DNA from 2 places in the Bradyrhizobium sp. JR4.1 genome. Region 2 is predicted to be linked to the other one. Evidence: riboswitches for the same ligand, from Rfam matches in the RefSeq annotation. Region 2 holds a riboswitch; the other holds the start of a gene.
What was found. A riboswitch is a leader RNA that binds a small molecule or an ion and turns the genes downstream of it on or off. The one in region 2 is predicted to bind cobalamin.

Region 1: it holds a riboswitch for cobalamin, as region 2 does, so the genes downstream of both, ABIB90_RS35770 (5-methyltetrahydropteroyltriglutamate--homocysteine S-methyltransferase) here and ABIB90_RS20690 (DUF1636 family protein) in region 2, are expected to answer to the same signal.

What each region holds. Positions count from the first base shown of each region.
Region 1 is NZ_JBEPRY010000029.1:51,499-62,613, reverse strand. Features, by position in the region: gene ABIB90_RS35780 (EAL domain-containing response regulator) at 1-324, shown strand, start outside; gene ABIB90_RS35775 (4Fe-4S binding protein) at 921-1,124, shown strand; cobalamin riboswitch at 1,256-1,455, shown strand; partial or broken gene ABIB90_RS35770 (5-methyltetrahydropteroyltriglutamate--homocysteine S-methyltransferase) at 1,558-2,621, shown strand; partial or broken gene ABIB90_RS35765 (cytochrome-c peroxidase) at 3,254-4,307, opposite strand; gene ABIB90_RS35760 (helix-turn-helix domain-containing protein) at 6,867-7,235, shown strand; gene ABIB90_RS35755 (superinfection immunity protein) at 7,756-7,875, opposite strand; gene nifD (nitrogenase molybdenum-iron protein alpha chain) at 8,601-10,103, shown strand; gene nifK (nitrogenase molybdenum-iron protein subunit beta) at 10,185-11,115, shown strand, end outside.
Region 2 is NZ_JBEPRY010000010.1:68,087-79,201, forward strand. Features, by position in the region: gene ABIB90_RS20665 (precorrin-2 C(20)-methyltransferase) at 1-471, opposite strand, end outside; gene ABIB90_RS20670 (precorrin-8X methylmutase) at 474-1,103, opposite strand; gene cobG (precorrin-3B synthase) at 1,103-2,266, opposite strand; gene cobN (cobaltochelatase subunit CobN) at 2,263-5,511, opposite strand; gene cobW (cobalamin biosynthesis protein CobW) at 5,511-6,560, opposite strand; gene ABIB90_RS20690 (DUF1636 family protein) at 6,557-6,940, opposite strand; cobalamin riboswitch at 7,036-7,253, opposite strand; gene cobO (cob(I)yrinic acid a,c-diamide adenosyltransferase) at 7,294-7,929, shown strand; gene ABIB90_RS20700 (cobyric acid synthase) at 7,940-9,388, shown strand; gene cobD (threonine-phosphate decarboxylase CobD) at 9,377-10,339, opposite strand; gene cbiB (adenosylcobinamide-phosphate synthase CbiB) at 10,351-11,115, opposite strand, start outside.

The sequences.
Region 1 (11,115 bases), on a different contig from region 2:
CTTGCAATCGACAATGTTGGCACCAATTGGCCGCAGCTCATGGGGGTGGAGAAATTCCCGTTCATGAAGTTGAAAGTAGACCGGAAGTTCATCTCTGGTTGCGGAAATGGGGCCCTGAAGCGAACGGTGTGCCGCCATATCGTTGATCTAGCCAAAGAGTACAGTGTGCGCACTGTCGCCGAAGGTGTGGAGAGCGAGGCCGACCTGATTGCTGTGACCGAACTCGGCTTCGACCTTGCGCAGGGCCATCTGTTCGGAAAGGCCATGCCGCTGAAGCAATTTGCACAATCATCCTTCAGCCCTCCTCCACTTCGTCCAAAATAGTTGCACGACAGGTGGCTAAGCACGGCCAGGCAAAGCGGACCAGCGCTCGTCCGCACTGCTGCGCCTACTGTACCAGGCGTGCTGATAGGCGGTCACTTTGCAAAGCCAGTGTCGCTCCTCCCAGCGCAACTTCATTTCTCTCCGAAGCGCCGACGCGGAGCGTTTTGTAGCACAGACTGTTTTTGGCCAGTCTCAGCCAGTTCCGCGGAGATAACGTTGCAGCCATCAGCGAGGTTTGCAAAAAACCTCCGGTCAGGGCGTGTGACCGAAGGTCTGCCGAGATCCGGCGTAGACGCGTTGGCTCGCGGCTTTTAGTCGCGCCGCCGGTTCGGAATCGTCGAGCCTCGGTTGGTCCCGCGCTGCCGTGACAGACAAACCTGGAAGCGCGCACTGGTTGAGTCGCGACTGGCTCTCGTGCAGGGTCCGAGGGCTCGTATAGCTCGAAATTGAGACGGCCTGTTGCTGTCGCAGATGTAACATGGTCTCAGACCCGGGCAGCACAATTGCGCGAATTGCCCAGCATTGAACGCGTCTGTTTGGCACGGCCCTTGAAGGGGATCGCGAATCGCATCGTTCGCCCAAAGGAGTCGGAAGGTATGGCTTACAAGATCGTCGCTTCGCAATGTACGGTTTGTGGTGCATGTGAGTTCGAGTGTCCCAACGCGGCGATCAGCCTCAAGCGTGACATTTACGTTATCGACGCCAAGAAGTGTACGGAGTGCGAGGGCCATTGCGACACGCCGCAATGCGCGGTCGTCTGTCCGGTGCCTGACACCTGTGTCCCGTCTAAGGCAGCATAGCCAGCCCCGTGTCGAGAAACCTTCATCGCTCGATTTCGCCTCAGATTGTCATAGCCTACCTAGTACGGCTCGCAATGACTTGGGCAACATCGCAGCCAGGCTCGGTAGGTTGGCGCATCGATCCCCGTCCGCATAATGCCGGAAGTCGTGGTCTCCGGATTTCGTTTGATCCGGAGCTAAGAGGGAAGCCGGTGTAATCCCAGCGCTGTCCCCGCAACTGTGAACGGCGAGCCGCTGTCCAACGAAGTCACTGAAGCCATGCGGCTTCGGGAAGGCCGGACAGCAGCGACGACCCGCGAGCCAGGAGACCTGCCTCGACAAGATATCGTCCACGGGCGGGGTGTCCCGGTGGTGCGCCTAGCAGCTGTCGTTCACGCGACATTCGCTGCACGCGTCCGACATGGCCTTTGCCCCCAATCATGGGGTCTAAGTTATGTCTATTCGGTCGCTTCCCGTTGCCACACTGGGGACGTCACGCATCGGCCCACGACGCGAGCTCAAGTTCGCGCTCGAGAGCTACTGGGCGGGAAAGTCCAGCGCAGCCGAGTTCCTCGAGGCGGGAAGTGGACTTCGTGCCGCGAATTGGCACGGCAGAAATCCCGCGGCGCGACCGTCATTCCTTCAAATCACTTCTCGCTCTACGACCATGTGCTCGATACTAGCGTAATGGTCGGTGCCATTCCCGACGTATACGGCTGGACCGACTGTCCTGTGTCGCTCAAGACCATGGCACGTGGCGCTCAGGACGGTGGTCACGCTCAGCATGGGCCTGGCGTAGCCGCGCAGGAGATGACGAAGTGGTTCGATACCAACTACCACTACATGGTGCCGGAATTTCACCAGGATCAAATCTTTAAGTATTCCTCCCGAAAGCCGATCGAGGAGTATGAGGAGGCAAAAAGTCTCGGCTAGCAGACGCGCCCCGTCCTGGTTGGCCCAGTCACTTTCCTGAAGCTCGGCAAAAGCTCAAATCCAGCATTCAATCCGTTGTCGTTGCTTGATCGACTCTTCCCAGTCTATGTCGATGTTCTCCGCGAACTAGCCTCGCGCGGTGCTGAATGGGTTCAGCTCGATGAGCAATCCCTAGTGATGGACCTGGATGAGGCATCTCGGGCGGCTGTCCGCCGGGCCTATGCTCATTTCGCAAAGGCCGTGCCGGCGCTTAAAATCATGCTGGCCACTTATTTCGGGGCTATCGGCGACAATCTTGAAACAACCTTGGCCTTGCCCGTTGCCGGGCTTGATGTGGACCTGGTTCGGGCGCCCGACCAGTTGGACACAATTGTCGCCACAGCTCCTAGAGATCTCGTGGTCTCGCTAGGCGTCGTCGATGGTCGCAACGTGTGGCGCTCCAATCTTCCGCCGCTGCTCCGCCAACTTGCCCCTCTGGTCCAAAACCTGGGTAGGGACCGTGTTCAGGTTGCTCCCTCCTGCTCGCTGCTTCATGTTCCGATCGACATTGAGCTAGAGACCGATCTCGATCCCAATGTGAAGACGTAGCTGGCGTTCTCAGTTCAGAAGATCAAGGAACTTTCGTGCCGATCAGGTGACATATTCCATAGTCATTAACGCTGTACGCGAACCGCAGCCCGACTGTTTCATTTATCCATCGCGTGGATGTGTGCCATCATAACAATCAATTTTACCGCCCTTACGGAATGTCATACGAAAATTGGCGCTTTGGCACGATGCTCGGGAAAGATAATCGAGCGCTGTTGGTGCTTGGGGATGCTGCTGCGCCAAGCAAACGGCGGCTTGAGTTTCAGGGCACGGCACCGAAACCGGTTGCGCGAAGGATCCCAGCTTGAGCAAGGCACTGCCTTGCCAACCGGACAGCGGGCGAGTGGTGGTCAAGTCCTGAGATTTCCCACAGGAGTGGAAGGCAAGAGGCTCCAGATTTCGCGCGGAGCGATCTCCGCTCCTCGTTGTTTGACGGCGAATGCCCTCGCCGTAAATCGATCGCCGGTAGTCCTCCCTACCGACGAAAGCTGGTGCGATTCATAAAGCAGCTCGCTCCGGCGTGACTTTCGCCCGGCCTCCCGAGGAGGCCGGGCGTTTTTTTAGTGCACGAGATCGGTCAGGGTCGTTGCACCGCATCTGGAGCCAACGCATGGGGCCGGTGCGTTAACCTATTTGTCTATAGAAGGCTCTGGTGTGGTGTTCGTACGCGTGGGTGGTATCGGATACTCGATCTTAGGCAGCCGCCGGGTCAGCGAATTTAGAAACGCTACGATATCGTTCTCTTCCTCATCGCTAAGCTTGGCGCCGAGCTGGAATTCACTCATCAGGCAACAGCTTGCTTCAGATTCCAAACCTGACCCGAATGGAAGTAAGGGGCTCGCAAGGCGACGTTCCGCAACGGCGCCGCGCGGAAGACATATTCGTCGGCGGCCGCCTTGGTGACCGCGAACCGGCCCCGTCGGCGTCCGGAAGCACCCTTGGGTCCGGCTTTTTCATCGCGCCGAATGGGAAATAGGCCTGTCCACCGACGTCCATTGTGGCAGGTGGAGCACCCCTTCTCCATAAACAGCGCCAAGCCTGACTTCTCCTGATCGTTGAGAGCATGTGTATTGCCCCCCAGATACTGATCGAATGGGGCCGCAGGCGTAATGAGAGTTGCTTCAAAAGCCTTCGAAGGTGACCCGGTCTCGCTTCGTTCGGGAAAGCGTTTTTGAACAAGTCGACATAGCTTGCCATTGAGTTCAAGGTGTCGAGCACATGATCCGGAGTCGCATTCATTTCGGCACTCGCCTGCACAGGGCCGGTGGCTTGCGCCTTGAGGTCCACGGCGCGTCCGTCCCAGAATTGCGCCGTATTGAACACTGCATTGTAGAGGGTGGGGGCCCGACGTAGGCCGACCTTCCAGCCGTGACCGACGGAGGTCGGACCGGCATCGACTCCGCCGGTGGCGAGATTGTGGCACGTATTGCAGCTGATGATCTCGCTTGCCGATAGCCGCGGATCGAAGAACAGCATCTTGCCAAGCTGAATCTTTTCATGCGTGATTGGATTGTTCTTTACCTCAGGAACGACTGAGGGAATCGGATGGAAGATCTCCTTGGCGGTTCTCATCAGATCATCGTCGGCGTTAGCTCCTGACGACATCAGCAGCCCGATCGCCAAAACAGATGCTTCAGCTAAAGCCGAAGCTCCCGGATCGATTTGTTCATACCCCCGCCTCATCAGTTCTGATTGTTAATCAAGGAAACAGTCGAAAGCGATGCGAGCCCCCGTTCCCTCGACGGGCCGGCGCAGCATGCACCGGATCTTCTGACGCGAGGCTGCATCAAGCTGTGCCTTTCGAGGTGCTCGCTGCCGGCGTTCGTCCACGAAGCTTTCGGCCCATATTTGATTGGCGAGTTCGCTTTGAGCTAGATCACGGCGGTCGTGTTGGTAGATCAGACTAATCTTGCTGGTCGATCTGACAACAACAGGTGTACCGCAAAAGGGTAAGCTGTCCGGTGGCCGCATCGGTGCTCCATCAAGCGATTGGGTGCCCAATACGCTCCCGCAAAGCTGATGTATCCGTCTTACACCGCTGTCGCACTCAGCGCTTACGGTGTTACTGGGCAATAGCAACTGGGATGCCAGTTGCATCTGACATGCAAGCTACTGATTTCGGTGACGAGTCCGGGCGAACAAACAAAGTCGGATGTCCTGGTTTGATGACTACATTCAGTGTCCCAGATGCGACAAGCTCCAGTCCCGGCTGAAACTTTTGTGATGAGATCAAATTGCCAGCTTGCGGGCCGCACGCGGGTTGGCAGGTAATAAGATCTGCGCACGAGACACTGAGCCGAGGCGCCCAGCGCTTGCGTCGCTCACGATTCGCCGAGCCCTGCCGACTAAAGTCTCTCCGACTGATGTCCGGCCGCTCTGGCGCGCCGCCGCCGCAAAATCCCGCTCGTTTGTAACAGACGAGCCCCGAGTCTGAACATGGCCTGTCTTCAATCCCACCTGAAGTTCGCTGGCATGGCAATTGCTGATCTCAAATCTGAAAGGCGCGGTTGCCCAGAGTTGGACGGTGCGACCGTCCGATTACTCCTACTCCCATTCGACACCAGCTTGAATGGGCGGCCTGATACCTGATCTGGCCGGGTGTTGGTTGGAATAAGATAGCTATTCGGCCGACTCGCGGACGAACGGCAGCTTTTGAAATCCTGCGCGTTGATGGCAAAAAAGCTGAATTTCTGCAGAAGGAGTCATCACTTCGTGCTCTTGCGTTGAAAGACTGCGATACAAAGAGAACGTGCTGGGACGAAATCGTGACATCGTGTCCGCAGATTGCCAGGTCGTGAGATCTCATCGGCGTCTTACGACAGGACGTGATTGACCATTGTCCATGGCTGGTTCAAGTTGGATACCGTATCCATGATGGCTTCGATTGACGATCGCTTGAATGAGATCAGATACGTGCGGAATGACATTTGGCGCTGTCGCAGACGGCTTCAAAGCGAGCTAAGTGATCTCGAGCGTAAGATCCTCGAAGAGCGTCTGCTTGAACGTCAGTCTGCCTTTGAACGGCTCCTAGCGACCACGTTTCCTTTTACATTGACACTGAAGCGAAATTCGGGACCTGTGCCGCGGGTCATGGAAGCGGAAATGGCATCCGCCCACAGAACGCCTGCGCCTGCGTCAGGAGCGTAGCGCTCCGACGCCGCGGCTCGTCGCACCCCTCATGGCTGCCGCTGAGCTGAAAGGCATCGGTCCATAGCGTTAGTTCACCGACGTGCTGTCTGCGCGCCGTGAGCGCCGCAGTGAAATGGTTCGGGCACCCATCCAGGGGCCAGGGGAAACCGCTCGCCTCTTTGTGCGACACCGCGGTCGTGGTGAGTGTCCTTCGTCCGACAGAGCGATCGAAGAAGCTTGAATCGGCCGTAGCGTCAGATTGTACAGAGCAGGCGAACGATATTCCAGACCAGGTGCAGCCGAATGATAAGATCCGTTCTCGCTTTTGTGTTATGTTCCGCTATCGAGTTGTTCGGGCCAAGCACGGGCGCGGTTGCGGATACAAGGCGGTACGCGTGCACGATCACCGCCGCCGATCGAGAGCCCGTCGGAGTTCGCAATGAGCGGGTCGTTCTCACGGTTCAATATGGCTGTCGGATCACGGATGGCAGCGACCCGGGGATTACAGCGGTGTCGGTTAGCGAGTGGGCTGCTGACAAGGGAACATACTTGGCGTCCCTGGAATTTCACGGCGCGCCGGAGGGAGTTGCAATTGGGCAACTCTCCGAGGCGACCGGCTTCTCTAGCTTAGAAGGCGAGCAAGGAATCGCGGTCGCAGCTTCCGGTACAGCAGTATTCAACTTCGCGTCTGGCTCATTGGCAGCCCTTTCAGGGAAGACCCTTAAATTTACGACCAAACTCACTGGCCTGCGTAGCTTCGAGTTGGAGTTCACAGATTGGCCAGAAACTCTTCTATGGAAGTGACCCGTGTCTTACACTGATTTCAGCAGGCGCTCGGACGCACGAATTACTGTCAATACTCTTAGCCTCACACAATACGTGCTCCCCGCCTGTGTGCCGTCCTCCAAGACGAGCAAACCCCACAACAAATTAAGCTAAATCTCCGAAGGCACTCGAGCCCGGTAGAGCGTTCAAATTGACCTTCACCCGAGCCGATCAGCAGCTCTTTAGAGCGCTGATCAGCATCAGGGACGAACTAGCCTCGCAGAAGGGGCATCTCTTCGACAGCGCCTGCGCGACACCGAAGCGATCCACAAGGAAAAAACCAGCCTGATGATGAGCGCGAAGAAGAAGCTGCCCGCCCACAGTCGGGGCTCCGGCAACATTTTTACTGATCTCGGCCTGCCGAATGCCCACGAGCACCAACTCAAGGCAGCCCTCGTCGTACAACTGAAACGGTTGATGGCGGAGCGGAAGATGACGCAGGCCCAAGCCGCGAAACTGGTGGGCGTGAAGCAGCCCAACTTGTCCAAGCTGCTTCGGGGCCAGTTCAGGCTGGTTTCGGTGGTAAAACTGCTGCGTATGCTGACAGCGTTCGACCAGGACGTCGAAATAACGGTAAAGCGACATCGGAAGCGCGGCAGAGCGGGCCGGATCACGTTTATTCAGGCCGAGGAGTTGCCGAAAGGTGAGGGGGCATGACATCTAACGCGACGGCGGCCAGATGCGCTCATGAACCCACTCTGCAGTGCCCGATCTGCAACCATGGGATTCGGCTAACTGAATCCCTCGCCGTCCCTTTTCTCACCGAGAGCCGCCAGCGGTTCCGGGAACACCTGGGCGAGCAAGGACGCGGAGGTCGCCCGAGAGACCGAAGCGCTCCAGCAGGAGCGCGAGAAGGTCAAAAGGGGTCGTGAGCAGGTCGAACGCGAGGGCGTGAACCGACTGGCGGCTGAGTGCAGCCAACTCGTCGCTTCAGAAGCGAGGACGGCGCGCAATGCAGCTTGATGGTCACGGCTGATTCCACCGGGCTCTCTCTCTTTCGAAGGCGAAGATCTCGGCTTGCAAGACGGGCAGCTTCCATACGGAGCGCAGATCGTAATTGGGCACCGTTGCGCCGGATCCCCGGCTGGAGTCTTCGCCAGGCCGGGTGCCGAATGCTGTGACCTGGCGGCCAATGCCGATTCCAAAGAGGAATCAGCGCCCGCACGAAGAACCCAAGTCAGCCGAGCACGGGGGAGCCAAAGACGACGTTCAGGATGGCCAACGCCCAGGCGTAGTGATGCCGAAACTTGAAGGCGATGATGGTTGGCAGAAGGTACGCCGCGGCCAGCGGGATCATTCAGACAAGTCCGGCGGACATGCTCATCAAAGCGGAAAGCGCGACCATGGCAGCGATGATCCAACCCGAAATGCCGGTGCTCGGTGATGTCCAAGGTGAGCGATGTCTCCTTGGCGATATCTTTCTTCGTCCCTGACTCGACCTTCAATGCGGCGAACAACCTATCTTTGGCGGCGTCGATTTCGCGGAGAGCGCACTTGCTTGTTTTGTTTCAGACACGGCGCTAGCGGGTACGCCTGTCGGTGCCAGACAGGGTCAGGTTTCTAACAATCCGCGTCCTACCAGCTATCTAGCTCTACAGACGTGGGTTTTTGTATTGAGCCCGCGCTGGCACACTCGTTGCAGACCCCTGCGCAACAGGCGGCTGTTAGCCCTTTGCATCAACATGCAGAGGGACACGCCCCTGATGGCAGGCAGTGAGTAAAGAAGCCGATATGTCCAACCGCTGGAGAGCAGGCATGACTTCACCGAGACGCGTCGTGGTCAGCGATCCCGTCGACAAATCAACAGCGTCACACACACGGCGCTCGCAAGCGCTCAGCCGAGACGAACTACAAGATCGTGGACGACCGCTGCCGCATGATCCAGAAGACAGCGAAGTTGCGATCGGTAGGACCGGTCACGGAGATTGCACGCTGTACACCTGAACGCCGGATCGGAAATCCGTCGGTCTGCCGGAGAAGCGTCGCTTCTTGATTTGAGACGACAATCGAAAGGAAATTTGTATGAGCCGAGCAACTACCCAGAGCGTCGCTAAGATCAAGGCGCGCAACAAGCAGCTAATCGATGAGGTGTTGAAGGTCTACCCAGAGAAGACCGCCAAAAGGCGCGCCAAGCATCTCAGTGTTCACGAGGCGGGAAAGTCGGATTGTGGCGTCAAGTCGAATATCAAGTCCATTCCGGGCGTGATGACCATCCGTGGTTGCGCCTACGCGGGCTCCAAGGGCGTGGTCTGGGGGCCGATCAAGGACATGATCCACATCAGCCACGGTCCGGTCGGTTGTGGTCAGTACTCATGGGGCTCGCGGCGCAACTACTACATCGGCACGACCGGCATTGACACCTTCGTGACACTGCAGTTCACCTCCGATTTCCAGGAAAAGGATATCGTGTTCGGCGGCGATAAAAAGATTACCAAACTCATCGACGAGCTCCAGGAGCTATTTCCTCTCAACAGGGGCATCACCATTCAGTCCGAATGTCCGATCGGTTTGATCGGCGACGATATCGAGGCAGTCTCGAGAGCAAAGTCAAAGGAATATGGCGGCAAAACCATCGTGCCGGTGCGGTGCGAGGGGTTTCGTGGCGTGTCACAATCGCTCGGCCATCACATCGCGAACGACGCCGTTCGAGATTGGATCTTCGACAAGAGCGCCCCAGAGGCCAGCTCTAAATTTGAGTCGACGCAATATGACGTTGCGATCATCGGCGACTACAACATCGGCGGCGATGCCTGGTCCTCTCGGATCCTGCTCGAAGAAATGGGCCTGCGCGTCATCGCCCAGTGGTCCGGGGATGGATCTCTCGCTGAATTGGAGGCGACGCCGAAGGCGAAGCTCAACATATTGCATTGCTATCGCTCGATGAACTACATCTCACGGCATATGGAGGAAAAATTCGGAATTCCCTGGTGCGAGTACAACTTCTTCGGGCCGTCAAAAATCGCGGAGTCGCTGCGCAAGATTGCAAGCTTCTTCGATGACAAGATCAAGGAAGGCGCCGAGCGGGTCATCGCCAAGTATCAGCCGCTTGTCGATAAGGTGACCGCGAAATACCGGCCGCGGCTCGAAGGCAAGACTGTAATGCTGTTCGTCGGCGGCTTACGTCCTCGCCACGTCATCGGCGCCTACGAGGACCTGGGGATGGATGTTGTCGGCACGGGCTATGAGTTCGCGCATAACGATGACTACCAGCGCACCGCTCAGCACTACGTCAAAGATGGCACGCTGATCTACGACGATGTCACCGGCTACGAATTCGAGCGATTCGTTGAACACATCCGGCCAGACCTCGTCGGCTCCGGTATCAAGGAAAAGTACGTCTTTCAGAAGATGGGCGTGCCGTTCCGCCAAATGCACTCCTGGGACTACTCGGGTCCTTACCACGGCTATGACGGCTTCGCGATCTTCGCCCGCGACATGGACATGGCGATCAACTCCCCGATCTGGGGAAAGACCAAGGCACCTTGGAAGGACGCTCCGCGGCCGAGCCTCATGGCGGCGGAATAGGAAAGCCGGCGCCTGGTCCCTTTCTTCCGCAGAGGAGGGGAGGGGCAGGAGAACAAACACAAGAACCTAAAGAGTGCCATGATGACACAGAACGCCGAACACATACTCGACCACTCTGAGCTTTTCCGGGGAGACGAATACCAGCAGATGCTGGCCAACAAGAAGGCGCTATTTGAGAATCCGCACGATCCCGCCGAAGTCGACCGCATCAGAGAATGGTCCAAGACGCCCGAATACCGCGAGAAGAACTTTGCCCGCGAGGCGCTAACCGTTAATCCGGCGAAGGCTTGCCAGCCGCTCGGTGCGGTGTTCGCCGCGCTCGGGTTCGAGCGCACACTGCCGTTCGTCCACGGCTCCCAGGGTTGCGTCGCGTATTATCGCAGCCATTTGTCGCGACACTTCAAGGAGCCGACCTCGTGCGTCTCCTCGTCCATGACGGAAGACGCGGCAGTGTTCGGGGGGCTCAACAACCTGACCGACGGGCTTGCCAACAGCTATAACATGTACAAACCGAAGATGATCGCGGTCGCCACGACCTGCATGGCGGAAGTCATCGGGGATGATCTCAACGCCTTCATCAAAACATCTAAGGAAAAAGGTTCAGTCCCCGCGGACTACGACGTACCATTCGCTCACACTCCTGCATTCGTGGGCAGCCACGTTACCGGCTACGACAACGCGCTCAAGGGCATCCTCGAGCATTTCTGGGATGGCAAAGCCGGCACGGCGCCAAAACTCCAGCGCAAGGCGAACGACACAATCAACTTGATCGGCGGATTCGACGGCTACACTGTCGGCAACGTCCGTGAGATAAAGCGCATCTTCGAGCTGATGGGGATCGGCTACACGATCCTCGCGGATAACAGCGACGTGTTCGATACCCCCACGGATGGCGAGTTCCGCATGTACGATGGCGGCACCACACTAGAGGATGCAGCGAACGCAGTCCACGCAAAGGCAACGATTTCCATGCAGCAATATTGCACGGAGAAGACGTTGGCCTTCGTCAAGG
Region 2 (11,115 bases):
CATGAGCACCGTCGTCACGTCATCACCGAGCGCGATCGGCTGTCCCACGCCATTCCAGCAGCCGACCATGCCGGGAATGCCGGCGATCACCTCGATCTTGACGCGGCCCTGCAGGCGCGCGTGCAGATGCATGAAAGAGCCGTAGAAGTAGGGATCGCCCTCGCAGAGCACGACCAAGTCGACTGCGCGCGCCAGCCGCGCCAGACGTTCCGACCATTCGTCGTAGAAGCCGGCAAGCAGCTGGACATATTCAGGCGTGTCGAAGGCGATCTCGGTCGTAACAGGATATTCCATGGGATATTCGGTGACGTCGGTAGCCAACATGCCCTCGACGATGCGGCGCGCCTGGCCGGGCCGACCCTTCTTGCGAAAATAGGCGACATGCCTGGCGCCGCGCACCGTGCGATCGGCGCGCACGCTCATCATATCGGGATCGCCGGGGCCGAGACCGCAGCAGATGATGCGTCCCATCGCTATTCGCTCCGGCTCGCCAGCGCGTTCACGGCGGCGACCGTGATCGCGGAACCGCCGAGGCGGCCCTCGACCGTCAACGCGGCGACCTTCGGATCGGCCATCAGCGCAGCCTTGGATTCGGCCGCGCCGACAAAGCCGACGGGACAGCCGATGATCGCCGCAGGCCGCGGGCAGTCCCGGTCCTCCAGCATGTTGAGGAGGTGAAACAGCGCGGTCGGCGCGTTGCCGATCGCTACGATCGCGCCGTCGAGATGTGGGCGCCATAGCTCCAGGGCAGCAGCCGAACGAGTGTTGCGCATGGACTGCGCGAGCGCGGGAACGGTCTCGTCGCCCAGCGTGCAGATGACGGCGTTGGCCGCGGGAAGCCGCGCGCGCGTAATTCCTTCGGAGACCATGCGCGCGTCGCACAGGATCGGTGCGCCCTTCTGCAAGGCCGCGCGCGCCGCGACCGCCATGCCTGATGTGAAGCGGATATGCGCTTCGAGGCCGACCATGCCGGCGGCATGGATCATCCGCACCACCACCTGCTCCTCGTCCGGCGTGAAGCGCGCAAGATCGGCTTCAGCCCGGATGGTCGCAAAGGATTGCCGGTAGATCGCCGCGCCGTCGGTCTCGTACGAGTGCGGCATCAGTGCCCTCCCATCAGGATGGAGGGATCTCGGACAATGTCGTCGCGGTTCAGCCCACGCAGGATGGGCTCATCGCGTGTCGACCCGGCGCGCACGAGGTCGAAGCCGGCGCCGGTCGCGACCAGAGTGATGGCGGCGGGACCGGAATGGGCGCAGCCTTTGGCACAGCCGGAGACGTGGAGCCGTGCGGCCGCGCCGATGTTCGGGGCCAGGGCCGCGGCAAGGCCACGCGTATCGGCATGCGCCTCGCGACAGCGTGGCGCGCCGCTGCAGGCGATGACGCGCAGTGCGGGATCGTAGGCCTCGGTGATAAGACCGGTCACGTTCGGCATGGCGCGCTTGCCTTCGCTCAAAACCATCCGCCATGGCGTCATGCGCAGCGCATGCCCGCAACCGGCGAACTGGTTGAGCGTCGCATGCGCCATCTGCCCGAAGGCGACCCCGACCATCGCACCTTGCGCATAGAGGCCGGGACGCGCCGTGGCCATGATCGGCGCCGGCTCGGCCTCGCCGCGCAATGCCGCCGGCAAGATTGCACCGGCTGAAAGATGCGCCGCCATCCGCCCTCGCCCCCCTCTGGCGCCGCCTGAGGTCACGAACCAGTCGGCGAATGCGAGCGCGGTGGTCACGGCCTCGCCACGCGCGACGGAGCGGCCAAGTTTGTCGCCATCAGCCCGCACCAGCAGGCCGCCGGAACGATCGCGCTCGATCCGCACGTCGGCGGAATCGCCCGCAAGCACGCGTGAGGTGCCGTCATCGATGGCGAAGCCGAACTTGGTTGGAAGTTCGAGCTTGCTGTCAGCGAGCGCCTCCTCGAGCTCGGCGGCGAGCGATTGGGTCGCGTCCCCCGCACGCCAGAACGGCGTCACAAGGATGTTGCGACGGGATTCGGTGTCAGCATCCGGGTCGAGCAGCGCCAGTTGCGAAAGGCCGTCGAGCAGCAGCCTGTGGCTGGTCTCGTTGACGCCCCTGATCTGGAGATTGGCGCGGCTGGTCACGTCGATCAGGCCGTTGCCATGGCGTTCGGCGAGATGGGCCAGTCCGGAGATCTGGGCAGCTTCGAGCCGGCCGCCGAACGGACGCACGCGGACCACCAGCCCGTCGCCGGATTGCATCGGGCGCAGCGCGCCGGGACACCAGCCCTTGACCACGGAAGCGCTCATGACGCCTCCCGCAGCGCAGCCGCAATCGAATTGCGGCGCGTACGCCAGAGCGAGGCCTCATGCAGGCGCGTGAAACACGTCTCCATCGCCGCCAGTGCCGCCGGATTCTCGCGGCCCATGAAAGCGCGGACGTCCTCACTGCCGAGCGTCGCATCGTAATAGAGGTCGAACAGATGCGGCGGCACGGCGCCGGCCAGATGCGCGAAGGCGGCCATGTGCTCGAGCGTTGCGGTGATCTCGGCCGCCCCGCGAAAACCGTGGCGCATCATGCCCGCGATCCAGGCCGGGTTGGCCGCGCGCGCGCGGACGACACGGGAGATTTCCTCGGTCAGCGTACGCGCGTGCGGCTGCTCGGGGCGCGTCGCGTCGAGATGATAGAGCGATGGCCCTGCCGCACCGAGATGTGCTGCGGCGGCCGCAATGCCGGCCTCATGCGCAGCATAGTCGGCCGCGAGCAGAAGATCGGTTTCAGGCAGATCCTGCACGTGCACGAAAGCATCGGCGGATGCGAGCCGCTTCTCGATGCCGGCACGATCGGGCTTGATCTCGCCATCGGCCGAGAACGCCCATGACGATGCCGAGAGCCACGCTTCGCCGGCGGCGTCGCGCGTCTCGGGCGTGAAGGCGTCCGGGATTGCCGAGAGACCCACGCCGTATTGTCCGGGACGCGGCGCGAACACGCGCGATGTGCGATGGCGATATGGATTGTCATCGCCCTCGTCCTCGCGCGCCGACAGCGCCTCGGCTGCCGCCTCGAACAATTGCGCGAGGCCTGAGAAGACGTCGCGAAACAGGCCCGAGACACGCAGCGTGACGTCGATGCGGGGCCGGCCAAGCTCGGCAGGCGCGATGATGTCGTAGCCGGTCACACGGCCGGAAGCATGATCCCAGCGCGGTGCGAGGCCGGCCAGATGCAGCGCCATGGCAAACTCCTCGCCCGCGGTGCGCATCGTCGCCGAGCCCCAGAGATCGACGACAAGGCCCTTCGGCCAGTCGCCATGATCCTGCAGATGACGACGGAGCAATTCTTCCGCGAGCTTGATGCCTTGCGCATGCGCGGACGGCGTCGGCACCGCGCGCGGATCGACGGCAAAGAGATTGCGCCCGGTCGGCAGCACGTCCTGACGGCCGCGATACGGTGAGCCTGACGGCCCCGGCGCGACGCGCCGTCCTGCAAGCGCGGCCCCCAACGCGTCGCGTTCCGCTTCACCGCAGGCGCCGCGGCCGAACACGTGCAGGCCGTCGCCGAACTGGCTTTCCTTGAGATCGCAGACGAAGCGGTCGATCCGGGGGATCGCTTCGGCCGGCGCGGCCGCTGCATCGAGGCCAAGATCGTCTTCGAGGCCAGCCGCGCGTGCCTCGTCGCGGATCGCGGCGATCAGACGCTGGCGGCGGGCGGGGTCGAGGCCATCGGCCGTCGAGTACTCGTCGAGGAGCTGTTCGAGCCTGCGCAGCCCGTCCGGCACCGCTGATGCTGCGAGCTGCGGCGGCAGATGGCCGATCGTGACGGCGCCCAGGCGCCGCTTGGCCTGCGCGGCTTCGCCGGGATCGTTGACGATGAAGGGATAGATGACGGGCAAATCGCCAATCAGGGCTTCCGGCCAGCACGCCTGCGATAGCGCCACGGATTTTCCGGGCAGCCATTCCAGCGTGCCGTGCGCGCCCATGTGCACGACGGCATCACAGCCCTGCGCTCGGAGCCAGAGATAGAACGCGACATAGGCATGGCGCGGCGTGCGGGCGAGATCGTGATAGTCGACATCGCGCGTCGTCGCATCGCCACGCTCCGGCTGAACCGCGATGATCGAGCGGCCGCACTGAATCGCGGCAAAATGGAACGCGCCATCGCGACAACCCGGATCGGTCTCCGGCGCGCCCCAGGCTTGCGCGAGATCATCCTGCAAGACTTGCGGAAGGTGCAGGAGCGCAGCGCGGTAATCGACAACGCTCCAGCTCAAGGTCCGCTTGAGCAGCGTCTCACCGAGCGCATGGACCGGATCGACATCGAAGCCAGCCTCCGCGAGGTCGGACACCATGGCTTCGACCGAGGCCAGCGCATCGAGTCCCACCGCATGCGCAATCTGATGCGGACGGCCCGGATAGTTGGAGAGCACGAGTGCCATCCGCTTGTCGGCGGCTGGCTTCTCTGAAAGGCGCCGCCAGGCCGCAACGCGCGCGGCGACGGCCTTCACGCGCTCCTCGTCGGGCCTGTGTGCCAGATGCGAGAATTGCAGATCGGGATCGCGCATCGCGGCCGATTTGAAGCTCACCACGCCCGCAAACAGGCGGCCGTCGACCTCGGGCAGCACCACATGCATCGCGAGGTCGCCGGGCGACAGGCCGCGGAGCGAGCCGGCCCAATCCTCGCGCCGTGCCGTGGAGAGCGCGACCTGGAACACCGGGCAGGATGCGGCATCGAACGGCATCGTGCCGTCGTCGCCCATCGCCGAGAACGCCGTCGCATTGACGATGGCGGCCGGAGGATTTTGCGCGAGATACGTGCGCAACCAATCCGCAACGCCCGGGGCCTTCAGCGAGGTGACGAACACACCAAGCGCGTCGAACCCCTTCTCGCGCAGTGCGGCGATCAGGGCATCGACCGGGCCAGTGTCGGCAGCGGTGAGATAGGAGCGATAGAAGGCCACGAGCGCTCGCGGCCTGCCCTCACCCGACGCCGGCGCGGCAATGACGCCGCGCGCGGGATCGTAAAAGCCCATCTCGGGCACGGTCATCTCGCCGATAACTGGCCCCGCATAGAGGCCCGAAGCCAACGCAAGCTGCGCGATCGCGGCTTGCGCCGCGACGGGCCCGCCGGTGTCGCAGAGCACCTTGAGCCGCCGCAGCGTCGAGACCGGCAGGGTCGAATACGCATCCAGCCGCGTGTCGTCGCGGCCGTCAGCCGGCAGCACGGCCAGCACGATGCCGCGCTCCCTCGCCAGTTGCTGCAGGGCCGCGAGCCCATATGACCAATAGGATTCCCCACCGATCAGACGCACGAGGATGCCGCGCGCCTGCGCCAGCGTGCGCTCGATATAGGTGTCGACCGAGAGCGGATGACGCAGTTCGGCGAGATTGACGAGGCGTAGCGACGGCAGGCTGTCGCGACCACGGCGCCAACCGGCCGCGAACGCCGCTAGATCGGAATCCGAATACGAGAGCACCACGAGATCGGCCGGGTCCTGGCCGATGTCCCTTGGTATCGCGGTCTCCTCGAGACCGCGGCTCTCGCGGAAGACGACGTGCATCAGATACCAGATCCTGAAAGACCGAGTCCCGCCTTGATCGCGGCTTCATCAATATTTCCGTGCTCGCCGATCACGACGAGCTTTGATCGCCTCACACCCGCGCCCCAGGGCTTGTCGAACTGGTGGCGCACGCGCTCGCCGACCGCTTGCAGCAAGAGGCGCATCGGCTTGCCTTCCATCGCGATGTAACCCTTGACGCGCAGCACATTCTGCTCGCGCGCCAGCCGCTGAACGGATGCAACCAGCGCGTCGATATCGGTGACCTCGGGAAGATCGATCACGACCGACGCAAAATCGTCGTGCTCATGATCCTCCTCGCCGTCGTGATGCGAGGGACGCGCGGCGAGATCGTTCTCGGCGGCAGCACCGAGGCCGAGGATGAGGCGCACATCGATCGCACCGTCGGTGATCGCCAGCATCGGCACACGACGCGACATCTCGGCGGTGATCGCCGCCTTGGCGGCTTCGAGCCCTGCCGCGCCCGCAAGATCCGCCTTGGTCAGCAGCACGATGTCGGCGCAGGCGATCTGGTCCTCGAACACTTCCGACAGCGGCGTCTCATGGTCGAGATTCTCGTCCGCCGCACGCTGCGCCTCGACGGCGTCAGGATCGGGCGCGAAACGGCCGGCGGCGACAGCTTCGGCGTCGGCGAGCGCGATCACACCATCGACCGTGATCCGCGAACGGATCTCCGGCCAGTCGAACGCCTTCAGCAGCGGCTTGGGCAGCGCCAGGCCCGAGGTCTCGATCAGGATATGATCGGGGCGCACCGGGCGCGACAGCAGCTTCTCCATGGTCGGAATGAAATCGTCGGCGACGGTGCAGCAGATGCAGCCATTGGCGAGCTCGATGATGTTCTCTTCCGGGCAATTCGCATCGGCGCAGGATTTCAGAATCTCGCCATCGACGCCCTCGCTGCCGAACTCGTTGACGAGCACCGCGAGCTTCTTGCCGTTGGCATTGGCAAGCAGATGCTGGATCAGCGTGGTCTTGCCGGAGCCGAGAAAGCCCGTGACGACCGTGACCGGGACTTTTGCGAGCGAATTCATTCGGCGGCCTCCGGTACGACGGCCAAGGTGGGAATGGGGGGAATGCGGGCAAGCGATTGCTTGCGGAAGATCTCCGGGCGGCTGCGCCAGGGCACGAGGCCGTCGGGCGCGGCCGCATAGGCCGCGGCGCCCGCGACCACGTCGCTCGCATTCGCATCCGACAGACGGCCATAAACATAGGACCAGCGGCCGGGCGCGCTGAGCGCGACCGAGCAACCCTGGTTGCACGCAGACAGGCATTCGACGGGAACCACGCTGACGCCGTCGGGCACGCCGGCCTCGAGGATCGCACCATGGAGGCGCTTGCCCGGCGTCGTCTCGCCCTCGCCAAGCGTCTGGCCGGCGCGGCAGGTGATGCAGACATGAAGTGTGACGGTCATCGCTTCTTCCAGAATAAACAGCGGGAAGCGATGAGGCCCACGAACCGTTCTTGCGAAGGCCCGTTTCCCCGTCGCGGAACACCCCGTCCGCCGGTCCAAAATCGTCCGCGCTGGCAGGTCTCCCGGCTTCCGGAGCAGGGTTTCCCCTTCGATCCCCGCCTTCCCGATCCCCTAGGGGTCAGTGGCTTCGGGCATCTCTCCGGTCACGGTCGCGGGGGCGGCTGCATTTTGGAACCAAATCTTGCCGATTCGGACCCTATCGCATTCCCTCTTCGCCTGTCGTAGGACAGGAACCAACGCCGGGTCACCATTTGCCCCCGACCGCCTCTTGTCAAGCCGAAGGACCCCGTCCGATGACGTCAGAACCGGATACCCAGACGGCCGACGAAACCGACGCCCGTCACGCCTCGAAAATGGCGAAGAAGAAGGTCGCCCGCGACAAGATCATGGCGACCAAGAGCGGCGAAAAGGGCCTCATCATCGTCCACACCGGCGCCGGCAAGGGCAAGTCGTCCTCGGCCTTCGGCATGATCGTCCGCTGCGTCGCCCATGGCTTCCCCTGCGCGGTCGTGCAGTTCATCAAGGGCGCCTGGGACACCGGCGAGCGCCGCATGCTCACCGGTCATTTCGGCGACCTCTGCCAATTCCACGCCATGGGCGAGGGTTTTACCTGGGAGACGCAGGACCGCGCCCGCGATATCGCAGCCGCGCGCGCCGGCTGGGAAAAGGCCAAGGAACTGATCCTCGACCAGAATCTCCGCATGGTCGTGCTCGACGAGATCAACATCGCGCTGCGCTACGATTATCTCGACATCGCCGAAGTTGTCGATTTCCTGGTGACCTCGAAGCCACCGATGACGCATGTCGTGCTCACCGGGCGCAACGCCAAGGACGAGCTGATCGAGATCGCCGATCTCGTCACCGAGATGACGCTGATCAAGCATCCCTTCCGCTCCGGCATCAAGGCGCAAGCCGGCGTCGAGTTCTAAGAAACTCGCGATGGCGCGCGCATTGATGATCCAGGGGGCCGGCTCGGACGTGGGCAAGTCGCTCATCGTCGCCGGCCTCGCGCGCGCCTTTGTGCGACGCGGCCTGCGCGTGCTCCCGTTCAAGCCGCAGAACATGTCGAACAATGCTGCCGTCACGGTCGACGGCGGCGAGATCGGCCGCGCCCAGGCGCTCCAGGCGCTCGCCGCCGGCGTCGAGCCGCACACCGACATGAACCCGGTGCTGCTCAAGCCCGAGACCGATGTCGGCGCGCAGGTGATCGTGCAAGGAAAGCGCATCGCGACCGCGCGTGCGCGTGAATATGCGGCGATGAAGCCGTCATTGATGGGTGCGGTGCTGGAGAGCTTCGAACGGCTGAAGGCGCGCGCCGATCTCGTGCTAGTGGAAGGCGCCGGCGGTCCGGCCGAGGTGAACCTGCGCAAGGCCGACATCGCCAATATGGGTTTTGCGCGCAAGGCTGGCGTGCCGGTCGTGCTGGTCGGCGACATCGACCGCGGCGGTGTCATCGCGCAACTCGTCGGCATCAAGACGGTGATCGACCCGGATGATGCCGCGATGATCCAGGGATTTGTCATCAACAAGTTCCGCGGCGATCCCACGCTGTTCGACGACGGCTATAAGCTGATCGAAGAAAAGACCGCATGGCGCGGCTTCGGCGTGCTGCCCTGGTTCGCGCGCGCCGGCGAGCTGCCGGCTGAGGATGCGCTGGGCCTGAGCGATGCGCGCAAGCCGGGCCAATGCAAGATCGCCTGTCTCGCGCTGTCGCGGATCGCCAATTTCGACGATCTCGATCCGCTCAAGCTCGAGCCTGGCGTCGATCTCGTGATGGTGCGGCCGGGCGAGGCAATTCCCGGCGATGTGCGCCTCGTCATCATTCCCGGTTCGAAATCCACCCGCGGCGACCTCGCCTTTCTGCGCGCGCAGGGCTGGGACATCGATCTCCTGGCTCATTACCGCAGAGGCGGCCATGTGCTCGGCCTCTGCGGTGGCTATCAGATGCTCGGACGAAGCGTCACTGATCCCGAGGGGATCGAGGGACCCGCGGGCGATACACCGGGTCTCGGACTTCTGGACGTCGAGACGGTGATGACCCCGCAGAAGACGCTGACGCGTGTCGCGGCCGTGCATGCCGCGACGGATCAGCCGATCGAGGCCTACGAAATCCACATCGGCCGCACCGATGGGCCGGATCGCACGCGGCCATTCGCAAGGCTGAACGGCGAACTGGAAGGCGCGATCTCACGCGACGGACGCGTGCAGGGCAGCTATCTGCACGGCCTGTTCACGTCGGATGATTTCCGCAAGGCGTTCTTGGCGAAGCTCGACATTCCCGCAGGCAACGAGCCCTATCACGCCAGGGTCGAGAGTGCGCTCGATGCGCTTGCCGATCACATCGAGCAACATCTCGACGTCGACGGCCTGCTCGCGCTAGCGCGCTAGCGCCTCGGCCAGGCGGGTCCATTCGGAGTCGCCGCCCGGAAGCCCGAGGCGCAGCCATGTCGGCTCTCGCGCGAACACGCGCGACCAGATATGGCGACGCGCCAGTCTCTCCTGCGCCGCAAGCGCGTCAGGCGTCTCGTAGAGACGAAACAGCTGCGTGCCGCCAACGAGCGTCCAGCCTTGCGACCGCACCATGCCGTCGAGGCGAACGCAGTCTCGCGCCAGCCGCGCGGACGTGGCCTCGGCCCAGGCATCGTCATGCAGAGCGCGGCAACCGATCGCGATCGCCGGTCCCGAGACCGGCCAAGGCCCCGACATCGATGCGAGCCTGGCGATGTCGGAGGAATTGCCGAGCGCGAAGCCGAGCCGCAGGCCGGCAAGGCCGTAAAACTTTCCAAAGGAGCGCAAAATCAGCAGCCCCGGCCGGTCCTCGGATGCAAGCGAAAGCTGCGGTGCCACATCGGCAAAACTCTCGTCGACGACGAGACGGCCGACGCGCGGCAGCAGTGACAGCAAATCCCTTGGTGTGTGGCATCGGCCGTCGGGATTGTTGGGATTGACGACAATGGCGAGGTCCGCGCCCGCCAGTGCGTCGAGCTCCCCGACCTCCTGGACCTCCCAGCCCGCAGCCGAGAGGACCCCCGCATATTCGTTGTAGGTCGGCGCGAGGATGCGCGCGCGGCCGGGCGGCGCAAGTTGCGGCAGCAGTTGAATTGCAGCTTGTGCGCCGCCAAGCGCAACGACCGCCGCGCTCGTGCGATAAGCGTGCCGCGCCGCCTGATGCAGCGCCTCGATTCCGCCGCGGGACGGCAACGCGCTCCACGCGCGCGAGCTCACCTCGCCCACGGGATAAGGCAGGCGGTTGATCCCGGTCGACAGATCGATCCAGTCCTCCGCGCGACCGCCGAAACGCTGCTGGGCCTGATCGAGATTTCCACCGTGCTCGCGCATGCGTTGTTCTTTCACGCGAAGGCCAGGATCGCAAGGATGCCGGCGAGCAGCAGCATGGCGCGGCGGTAGACCGTCAATCCCCGATCGATGTCGGCGGCAAGCGGATCGCGCGCACCTTCATTCAGCCATGGCTCGTTCGTGGTGCTGCCGTGATAGATCCGCGGACCGCTGAGCCGCACACCAAGCGCACCCGCCATCGCTGCTTCCGGCCAGCCGGCATTGGGCGAACGGTGACGGCGTGCATCCCGCGTCATGCACGACAGCGCCTCTGATCGCCGTGGCGCCAACAGAACGAACAGAAATCCGGTCAGCCGCGCCGGAACGAAATTGGCGACGTCGTCGATGCGCGCCGCGGCCCAGCCGAAAGCTTCGTGGCGTTCGGAGCGATGGCCGATCATGGAGTCCAGCGTGTTGATCGCTTTGTAACCCAAAATGCCGGGCAGACCGAACAGCGCGCCCCAGAACACCGGTGCGACGATGCCGTCAGACGCATTCTCGGCGAGGCTCTCGATCGCCGCGCGCGCGATGCCGGCCTCGTCGAGCGTCAGGGGATCGCGGCCGACGATGCGCGAGACCGCGTCGCGCGCGGCGGCGATGTCACCGGCCCGCATGGGATTTGCGACGGCAGCAACGTGGTCGAGCAACGAGCGCAGCGCGACCAGCGGCCAGGCGAGGACGCCGACCAGCACGACCTGGATCTCCAAGGGAAGCAGGGACTGAAGCGCCCAGCCGAGCGCAACGGCGAGCCCGATCACCGCGAGCGTTCCGGCAAGACC